One region of the Gottfriedia sp. NPDC057948 genome, then DNA from elsewhere that is predicted to be linked to it. Evidence: riboswitches for the same ligand, from Rfam matches in the RefSeq annotation. Region 1 holds a riboswitch; each other region holds the start of a gene.
What was found. Region 1 has a riboswitch for S-adenosylmethionine ahead of mtnK (S-methyl-5-thioribose kinase). Riboswitches for the same ligand answer to the same signal wherever they lie in the genome.
Positions count from the first base shown of each region.

Region 2: linked by a shared signal. The riboswitch ahead of ACFVRR_RS03840 (trans-sulfuration enzyme family protein) and the one ahead of mtnK (S-methyl-5-thioribose kinase) in region 1 are both predicted to bind S-adenosylmethionine.
Region 3: linked by a shared signal. The riboswitch ahead of ACFVRR_RS01155 (LLM class flavin-dependent oxidoreductase) and the one ahead of mtnK (S-methyl-5-thioribose kinase) in region 1 are both predicted to bind S-adenosylmethionine.

Region 1 covers NZ_JBHVPN010000015.1:67,138-70,422, reverse strand. Annotated here, with positions in the region: gene ACFVRR_RS18725 (pyridoxal phosphate-dependent aminotransferase) at 1-249, opposite strand, end outside; gene ACFVRR_RS18720 (carbon-nitrogen family hydrolase) at 396-1,178, shown strand; SAM riboswitch class I at 1,242-1,400, shown strand; gene mtnK (S-methyl-5-thioribose kinase) at 1,472-2,647, shown strand; gene mtnA (S-methyl-5-thioribose-1-phosphate isomerase) at 2,654-3,285, shown strand, end outside.
Region 2 covers NZ_JBHVPN010000001.1:826,867-830,151, reverse strand. Annotated here, with positions in the region: gene ACFVRR_RS03845 (trans-sulfuration enzyme family protein) at 1-620, opposite strand, end outside; gene ACFVRR_RS03840 (trans-sulfuration enzyme family protein) at 626-1,795, opposite strand; SAM riboswitch class I at 1,877-1,980, opposite strand; gene ACFVRR_RS03835 (ATP-dependent DNA helicase) at 2,060-3,285, opposite strand, start outside.
Region 3 covers NZ_JBHVPN010000001.1:237,020-240,304, forward strand. Annotated here, with positions in the region: gene ACFVRR_RS01145 (GerAB/ArcD/ProY family transporter) at 1-145, shown strand, start outside; gene ACFVRR_RS01150 (Ger(x)C family spore germination protein) at 142-1,233, shown strand; SAM riboswitch class I at 1,386-1,492, shown strand; gene ACFVRR_RS01155 (LLM class flavin-dependent oxidoreductase) at 1,673-2,722, shown strand; gene ACFVRR_RS01160 (ATP-grasp domain-containing protein) at 2,738-3,285, shown strand, end outside.

The sequences.
Region 1 (3,285 bases):
ATAAAATTCTACAACAGCATTTTTTAAAGAGCTCATTCCTCTAAACGGAGAATAACGATGAGTTAAAGGGTTTTCAACAGACTTTTGTAATGCTTTTATAATATGGTCGGGTGTAGGTTGATCGGGATTTCCTTGACCAAGATTAATGACATCATGACCATTATTAATTGACTGATTCACTTTTTGGACTAGTGAAGCAAAAAATTGTTTTGGTAAATTGTTTAATAGTTTACTATGATTCAAGTTAATCACTCCAAAAATATAATAAAATTAATTTGAATAGATCGTTTCTTAATCGACTGATTTTCATGAACGACTGTTGCAATAACTTTCACCATCATATATGCTCGATTTAAAAATGTCTATAAAATTTAGAATAGGGTGAATAAATTGTGATTAAAATTGCGTGTATTCAATCTGACGTTATTTTAGGTGAATCAAAGACTAATTTAGAGAAAATGAAAACTCAAATAAACGAAGCTATTAAAGAAAATATTCGTGTAATCGTACTACCTGAGCTATGGACAACAGGCTATTGTCTGGAAGAAATTGGTTTGCACACAGGTGAACAAGAAGTGATTATTTCTGAACTTCAATCCATCGCAAAATCAAATAATGTAATATTGATTGCTGGTTCGTTCCCAATTGCAAGAGAAAATGGTGTTACGAATACATTAATTGTTATTAGCAGTACTGGTGAATTAGTAAAAACTTATGATAAAGTTCATTTGTTCCAGTTAATGAACGAGCATCACTATCTTCAATCAGGGGAAACAGATGGCCTTTTTGAAATCGATGGATTAACGGCTGCAGGATTTGTTTGCTATGATTTGCGTTTTCCTGAATGGATTGGAGCTCATTCGCAAAAGGGTGCAAAAGTTTTATTTTTTGTTGCCGAATGGCCAATTCAAAGAATGAATCATTGGGAAATCTTACTAAAAGCAAGAGCAATCGAAAATCAGTGTTATGTTGTTGCATGTAATCGAGTAGGAAAAGATTTAGCAAATACATTTGGTGGAGGATCAATGATCATTGACCCTTGGGGAGAGGTAGTAACCAAAGGTAGCACGAATGAAGAAATCGTTTATGGCGAAATTGATTCAAAAAAAGTTGATGAAGTACGCGGTACAATCCCTATTTTTGAAGACAGAAAAGAAGAAATTTACAAAAAGTTTTAAAAAAGTAATTGACAAATTAAAAATCAATAAACTAAAATACGAATATAAAATCAAATATGCGAACTCTTATTTCGAGTAGGCGGAGGGATTTGGCCCGACGATGCCCAGCAACCGACCATAATACCATTGTGAAATGGGGCGTATTGTTTACGCCTGAGCTTAAATGTTCAGTAAGGCACGGTGCTAATTCCAACAGAAAAGAAATTTTCTGGTAGATAAGAGACGAAAGTCAATTAGTATTGCCTCTTTTCGTCTCGGAAAAGAGGCTTTTTATTTTGCAAAATTCAAGGGGGATGAATTTGGTGACTGTCATTGAACGAAAAGAATATAGACCTTTAACAGAAGCAACTGCAATTACTTATTTACAAAAACTTGGCTATTTTAAAAATGAACTATGTGAATGTATAGAAATTGGGGATGGGAATTTAAATTTAGTATTTAAAGTTAATCCAGTAGGAAGCGAGAAAGGGTTAATTATAAAACAGGCTCTACCATATGCAAAAGTTGTTGGTGAAAGCTGGCCACTTACATTAAAGCGAGCTACGATCGAGAGTAATGCGACAAAAATATACAATGAGTTAATCCCATTACATGCACCTAAAATTTTAGAGCATGACGAAGATCAAGCCGTAACTGTAATGGAGGATCTTTCACACTTACAAATTCTACGAAAAGGTTTCATTGAGAAAAAAAGCTATCCGTTTTTAGCTGAACATATCGGTGAATTTTTAGCAAAGTCATTATTTTTCACTTCAGACTTTGGAACTTCACCAGCTAAGAAAAAAGAGCTAGAGTATCTTTTTAATAATCCTGACTTATGTGATATAACAGAAAATCTTGTGTATACAGATCCATTTTTTAACAGTGAAACAAATAGTTTTGAAGAAGAATTAACAGAAGAAATTAAAGAACTATGGAATGATGCAGATCTACAAATTGAGGTTGCGAAACTAAAATTAGATTTCTTATCGAAAAAAGAAGCTTTATTACATGGTGATTTACATACGGGAAGCATTTTCGTATCTGAAACAGAAACAAAAGTAATTGACCCGGAATTTGCATTTGTCGGACCAATCGGATTTGATTTAGGGCAAATTCAAGCAAATTTACTTTTTCAACTTTTCAGCCGTACTGAACTAAAAGACGAAATTATTGAACACATTTTAAACATTGAAAAAGTGTTTAATGAAACATTTATCCGACTATGGGAAGAGCATAGCGTTAGACCATTTAACCAAAAAGCTCTAATAAAAGAAAAGTTAGAAGGATATTGGGTGGATGCAATTGGGGTTATTGGATGTGAATTAATCCGAAGAAGTATCGGTCTTGCTCACGTTGAAGATATTGATTCACTGGAACATAATCAAAAAATTGAAGCAAAGAAAAAAGTCTTAAAATTCGGAGTTTATTGTATAAAAAATAGATTTACTATTAGAAATATTGGAAATTTACTTATTGGATTGGAGTAATAATCGATGACTGCATTACAGCAAATACCTGAATCATTACAATGGAACGGTGAAAGTTTAAAAATTTTAGACCAAACTAAATTACCAACTGAAATACGCTATTTTGATGCAACGACATTATTAGATGTACGTGAAGCAATCGTAAAATTACAAGTAAGAGGAGCACCAGCAATTGGTTTAGCTGCTGCGTATGGACTATATTTAGGTGTTCGAGAACTTCAAACTGAACAAGTTAATGAATTTCATCAACAAGCTAGATTATTAGCGGATGAACTAATTAGTGCTAGACCAACTGCAGTAAATTTAGCATGGGCCGTTGAAAAACTAATTAGCTCTAGTAAAGAAGCAGTGACAGTATCCGAAGCTAAATTAATCATCATGGAAGAAGCAATTAAATTACATGTAGCAGATGAAGCAACTTGCAAAGAAATCGGTGAAAACGCATTAACATTATTACATGACGGAGCAGCAGTATTAACTCATTGCAACGCAGGGAGTATCGCGACAAGTCGATACGGAACAGCTTTAGCTCCACTTCACTTAGCAAAAGAAAAAGGCTGGGAAATTTCGGCTTATGCAACAGAAACAAGACCAGTATTTCAAGGTGCAAGACTAACCTCTTGGGAATTGAACCAAAG
Region 2 (3,285 bases), on a different contig from region 1:
AATCCTCCGATTACATCGCTATGGCCTGCAATAAATTTTGTTGCGCTATGAACGACAATATCAGCTCCTAAGTCTAATGGTCTTTGTAAATATGGTGATAAAAAACTATTATCTACAATGACAAGTATGTCATTTTCTTTTGCTATTTTGATTGCACTACTTAAATCAGTAATTTTCAAAAGAGGGTTAGACGGTGTTTCTAAATAAAGACCTTTTGTATTTGGCTTTATTCCGGCTTTAATCTCTTGTAGATTAGATGCATCTACAAAAGTAAAATCAATTCCGAAACGATTTAATACTTTTGTCGCTATTCTAAATGTTCCTCCATAAACATCTTCACAGATGACAATATGATCTCCAGCTGAGAACAAAGACAATACAGATGAGATTGCAGCCATCCCTGATGAAAACGCAAAACCTCGAACGCCATTTTCTAACTTTGCAATTGTATTTTCTAATGCTTCCCTTGTTGGGTTTCCACTTCTTGCATAGTCGTACTTACCAAAATTCTCTATATCAAATTGATGAAATGTTGAAGTTTGATAAATTGGAATACTTAATGCTCCTGTTGCCTGATCTATTTCATTTCCGTTATGAATTAATTTCGTTCCAAATTGCATGCTCATCACCCCAATGCATTTTCTAAGTCATTTAATAAATCATCAATATGTTCAATACCAACAGATAATCGAAGTGTATGGTCATCTAGACCAAGCTTTCTTTTAAATTCTTCTGGCATTTCTGAATGAGTTTGCGTATGTGGATACGTAATTAAGGATTCAACTCCACCTAAGCTTTCTGCGAATGTGATGACTTTTACGCTTCCTAAAACCTGTTCAACTAAACTTAAATCTTTCACTTTAAATGAAATCATTGCACCAAATCCAGTTGCTTGTTCTTTAATAATTGAATATCCTTTATGCGTTGGTAATCCTACATAATACACTTCAGTAACATTTGGATGATTTTCTAAAAATTGCGCAAGTACAATCGCATTTTTTTGACTGTATTCCATACGTAAATGTAATGTTTTAATGCCTCTTAAGATTAACCAAGAGTCAAATGGAGCTAATGTTGCACCTGTTGATTTTTGATAATAACGAATTCGTTCATTCGTATATTCTGAATTAGTCACGACAAAACCAGCAAGTGTATCATTATGGCCACCTAAATACTTTGTTCCACTATGAACAACAACATCTGCCCCTAATTCAATTGGTCTAAAGAAATAAGGTGTTAAAAATGTATTATCAACAATCACGATAATATCTCGTTCTTTTGCAATCTCTACTACTCTTTTTAAATCCGTTACTTTCATCATTGGATTTGATGGTGTTTCAATAAAGATTCCTTTTGTATTCGGTTTAAGTGCATCAAGAATATTTTCAATTTCAGTCGTATCAACAAAATTATGCTCAAGTCCATATGGTGAATAAATTTCTTCGAATAAACGATATGTTCCACCGTATAAATCATCTGAAACAATTAAGTGGTCACCTTTTTTAAATAAGCTTAATACTGCAGTAACGGCAGCATTTCCAGTTGAAAATGCAACTCCAAAATTTGCACTTTCTAATTTTGCTACAGTATTTTCCACTTCTTCTCTAGTGGGATTTTGTAATCTTGCATAATCATATCCAGTCGATTGATGAAGTCCTGCATGTTTAAATGTAGCAGATTGATAAATTGGATAACTAATCGCACCAGTTAATGGATCATAGCCTTTGCTTCCATGTACGGCTACTGTTTCAATTGATTTTTTATTCGTGTTTAAAGCCTCTTTTGTGTTAGTCATTATAAATCCCCCATTTTAGTCAAATAAAAAACCACTTCTTAAAAAATAAGAAGTGGTTATGTCCGCAAAATATACATATCGCTCTTATCTTCCAGGTTTTTCACCTGCAGGATTTAGCACTTTCTAGTTTTCACTAGAGTTGCCGGGTTTCGTCGGGCCAGTCCCTCCACCGCTCTTGATAAGATTATTTAATTATATTGATAAGTATATTAAAAACTCTGATAATTATCAATCATTTTTTTTCGTTATTTAATATATAGCTTTTTATTTCCATTCATCAGGTAATAAACTTTGATAAAGTGTGCTTCTATATCGATCATCAATTAGTAATAAAGTCCCTTCATCTGATTCAGAACGAATAACTCTTCCACCCGCTTGCATTACTTTATTCATACCCGGAAAGACATATGCATAATAATACCCATTTTTTCCAACCGAATGAAAATGCTCCTTTAAAATATTTCTTTCTAAACAAATCTGCGGCAACCCTACACCAACTACTACGACACCATTTAATCGATCACCTTTTAAATCGATCCCTTCAGAGAATATCCCACCTAATACAGCAAAGCCAACTAATGTTTCCTCATTATGACTATCAAACCGTAAAAGGAACTTTTCTCGTTCAATTTCAGACATACCATTTTCTTGAACGATTGTTTTTATGTTAGGGTATTTCTCTTTAAATAAATCAACACTTTGAATTAAATATTGATAAGACGGATAAAAAACTAAATAATTACCTTTTCTTTTCGTAATTTCTTTATACACCGAATCAATTAATCTTTCTAAATTTCTTTCACGATCTTGATATCGTGTTGAAAGTGGGTCAATTGTTACTTCCAGTTGTTCTCTATGAAAAGGAGGATCGATTGAAATTGTATAATCGCGGCTTTGATCACCAAGCATATCTTGAAAATATTGAATTGGTGTTAAAGTAGCTGAAAAATAAATTGTTGAGCGAAATCTTTTTATGACGTCATTTACTACTTTAGAAGGATCTAGGCAAAACAACTTTAAATGAACTTCACTTTTATAAAGTTCATAGTAGCATACGTAATTTTCATCAAAAAACTCTGCAATTTTGACGAAGTTGAGCGACTCAAAATAAGTATCAAGTAAAAGTTGTTTATTTTCGTCCTCGTCCATTTCCTGTAATTTTATTTCGACGATTTCATTAAATGTATGTAGAAGTTCCAATAAATCCTCATCAATTTCTTTTGAAACTGGTGATACAACGTCCTTCCATTTCTTTCTTAATTCAATCAATCGCTTATTTATTTCATTTATTATGGCATAAAGTTCATCTTTTAAATTTTTATATCTATTTTTCAACTCTAAAAATTTAGATTTGAATAGACTTGCAGAATACATTTCTCTTGCCCGATCAACAAGATTATGAGCTTCATCAATTAATAAAACTGAACTTCGTTTATGCTCATCAAATAATCTTTTTAACGATACTCGTGGATCGAAAATATAATTTACAT
Region 3 (3,285 bases), on a different contig from region 1:
TGGAGCCGTTACGATGACACTGCAGACATTTACGAACGAAAGAGAATTATCTGATCTAATTAAAATATGGCAAAATATCCGTTTTCCTGCTGAAGTCATATTAGTAGTGTTAATTTTTTTCTTATCACGGAGGCAAAGAGCATGAAACGTATTTTAACGTTGTTGCTAATTATGGAATTAAGTTTTATGTCTGGTTGCCAATTACTCGATGTTGATAAACGTTTTTTTGTCGTAGGGATAGGAATTGATCATACCGATGAAGATGGCGTCTACCTTGTGTCAGTAAAATTAGCCATCCCTACAGCACAAATTGGAGCCGGAAAATCTAAATTTCAAATTATTTCTCAAAAATCAACCTCAGTTTCTGAGGCAATTAGAATAATCCAATCTTTAGTAGATAAAAAATTAGATTTTGCTCAATGTAGGGTAATCGTGATCGATAAAGAGCTACTAGTTGAAAACCAAATTGATTTGATGAAGTGGTTTATTAAACGGCCAGATATTCAAGGTGTTGCTTATGTAGCTGTAGGAGAACCTACTGCAAAAGAAGTTTTATCATGGAGGGTTAAATCAGAGAGATTAGCGGGTAACGCTCTTGTGTTAGCTTTTAATGAAGAATCAAATAGGTCACCATATGTAATGTCAGAGATACTTAATGATTATTATATGCGATTGATAGAAAACGGTATAGATCCATATTTACCTATTATTGAACCGTTCGATAGTTCCTTTAAAATTAATACTTCCGCAGTTTTTAAAGGAACAAAATTTAAAGCAGTATTAAATCGTGATGAAACAAGGATGCTTAATGAGCTCTTAAATACCAAAGTAACAACATTAATTAGTGTTGGAAAAGGAAAAAATCAATTTTACATAAGTGCTGAAAATACGAAAACTGACATGAAAATTGTTATGCCTAAAAATAAAAAGCCATATCTAGACGTTCATATAAAAGTAAAAGGATTCATTGAGGAATCTAAAAAGACACTACATCAAGATAGAGAATTGAAAGAGTATGAGAAAAAAGCATCAATCATTATGAGCTCAAGAACAAAAAAATTTCTAGAACGTCTACAGGAATTAAATGTTGATCCACTTGGACTTGGGTTAAACTATCAAGCAAAATACGGAGTGACAAAAAAAGAAATAAATAAGTGGAAAGAAATTTATCCGAAACTTAAATTTCGAGTAAAAACAGAAGTGAAACTAAAGGGAACTGGTACGATGTATTAACTTCGATTTAATGGCAATGAATAATTGTAAAATTTTATTTTTTCTAATAAATACATCGAAGAAAGCGCTATCTTAATAAAAATGTTTAATTCCCCGTATTGACAATCTGTTTACTAGGATTTATGATTCACTTAAAGAAATTACATAATTCAAACTTATCGAGAGTGACCGAGGGATCAGGCCCTATGACGTCCGGCAACCTCCTTATTTAGGAACGGTGCCACTTCCTGCAGAATGAAATCATTCTGATAGATAAGTCGAAAACATTTGTTTCCGATGCCTCTTTCTGAATGAAAGAGGCTTTTTGTATTCGTAATGATTTACATTGGAGGTTGACATTACTCGTAGTATCTTGATTTTGAGACGAATTTCATAAAACTAAACCCAACTTAACCAATGCGAAAACTAGACAATTTAGAGGGTGAAGGAGAGAATAGAAATGAAATATGGTTTTTGGTTACCGATTTTTGGAGGATGGTTACGTAATGTAGATGACGAAAGCATGCCACCAACATTTGAATATGCTAAAGAGGTCATTCAATCAGCTGAAAGATGGGGATATTCGACTACTTTAATTGCTGAATTATATTTAAACGATATTAAAGGTCCAGAGCATGATTCACTTGAAGCTTGGTCAACAGCAGCGGCACTTGCTGCAGTAACGGAAAAAATCGAAATTATGACCGCGATTCGTCCAGGTTTTCATAATCCTGCAGTAACAGCAAAAATGGCTGCTAATATCGATCAAATCAGTAACGGCCGTTTTACGCTAAACGTCGTTTCTGCATGGTGGGCAGAAGAAGCTCGTCAATATGGCGGTATTTTTACAGAACATGATGAACGCTATGCCCGTACAGAGGAGTTTATTGATGTCCTAAAAGGCTTATGGACAGAAGAAACGTTCAATTATTCAGGAAAATTTTACGACTTAAAAGATACGAAACTTGCTCCAAAACCTGTACAAAGACCAAACCCGATTCTTTATGCAGGTGGTGAAAGTGAAAAAGGTAAGCAAACAATTGTTGAAAAATGTGACGCTTATGTGATGCACGGTGGAACAGTTGAAGAAATTAATCAGAAAGTAACAGATATGAAAGTACGCCGTGAACAAACTGGCAATGCACCTTTAAGTTCTTTCGGTATGGCTGCTTATGTTATTTGTAGAGATACAGAAGAAGAGGCTTTGGCTGAGCTTGAAAAAATTACAACAGTGAAAGATTCAAGCGGTTATGCTGGTTTTAAAGACTTCACGACAAAATCACAATTAGAACAACAAATACAATTACAAGATTACTCAGTTTCAAATCGTGGTCTTAGAGCAAATCTAGTAGGAACACCAGAGTTAATTGCAGACCGAATTTTACAATATGAAGAAGCTGGCTTAGACTTATTATTATTACAATTTTCACCTCAACTAGAAGAAATGGAACGATTTTCAAAGCAAGTTATGCCATTAGTAGAACAAAAACGTAGTTTAATAAAAAGCTAGAAAGGGGATTTAAAGATGAGTAAAGTATATGTAATTCATGAAAATAGTGAGTGGACTGTGCATTTAACAAAAAGATTAGAGGAGCTTGGAGTTCCTTATGAGGAATGGCATCTAGACGAAGGTACGGTAGATTTATCATCAGAACCACCAGAAGGGATCTTTTATAGCAGAATGAGTGCTTCTTCTCATACACGTGATCATCGTTTTGCAGCTGAATTTACTGGGCAAGTATTAGCTTGGCTTGAAGCACATGGTCGTACGGTGTTAAATGGAACGAATGCCTTGAAGCTAGAAGTTAGTAAGGTTTTACAATATTTAGAGTTAAACAAATATGGTGTTAAAACGCCAAAAACGATTGCAGCTGTTGGTAAAGAAAACATTCTTAAAGCAGCTAGTAGCTTTGAAGGACAGTCATTTATTACGAAGCATAATCGTGCAGGTAAAGGGCTAGGTGTCCAGTTATTCCAGAGTGTTGATGCTTTAAAAGCTTATGTCGAAGGACCGACTTTTGAAGAACCGGTCGATGGTATTACACTGATTCAAGAATACATCAAATCACCTGA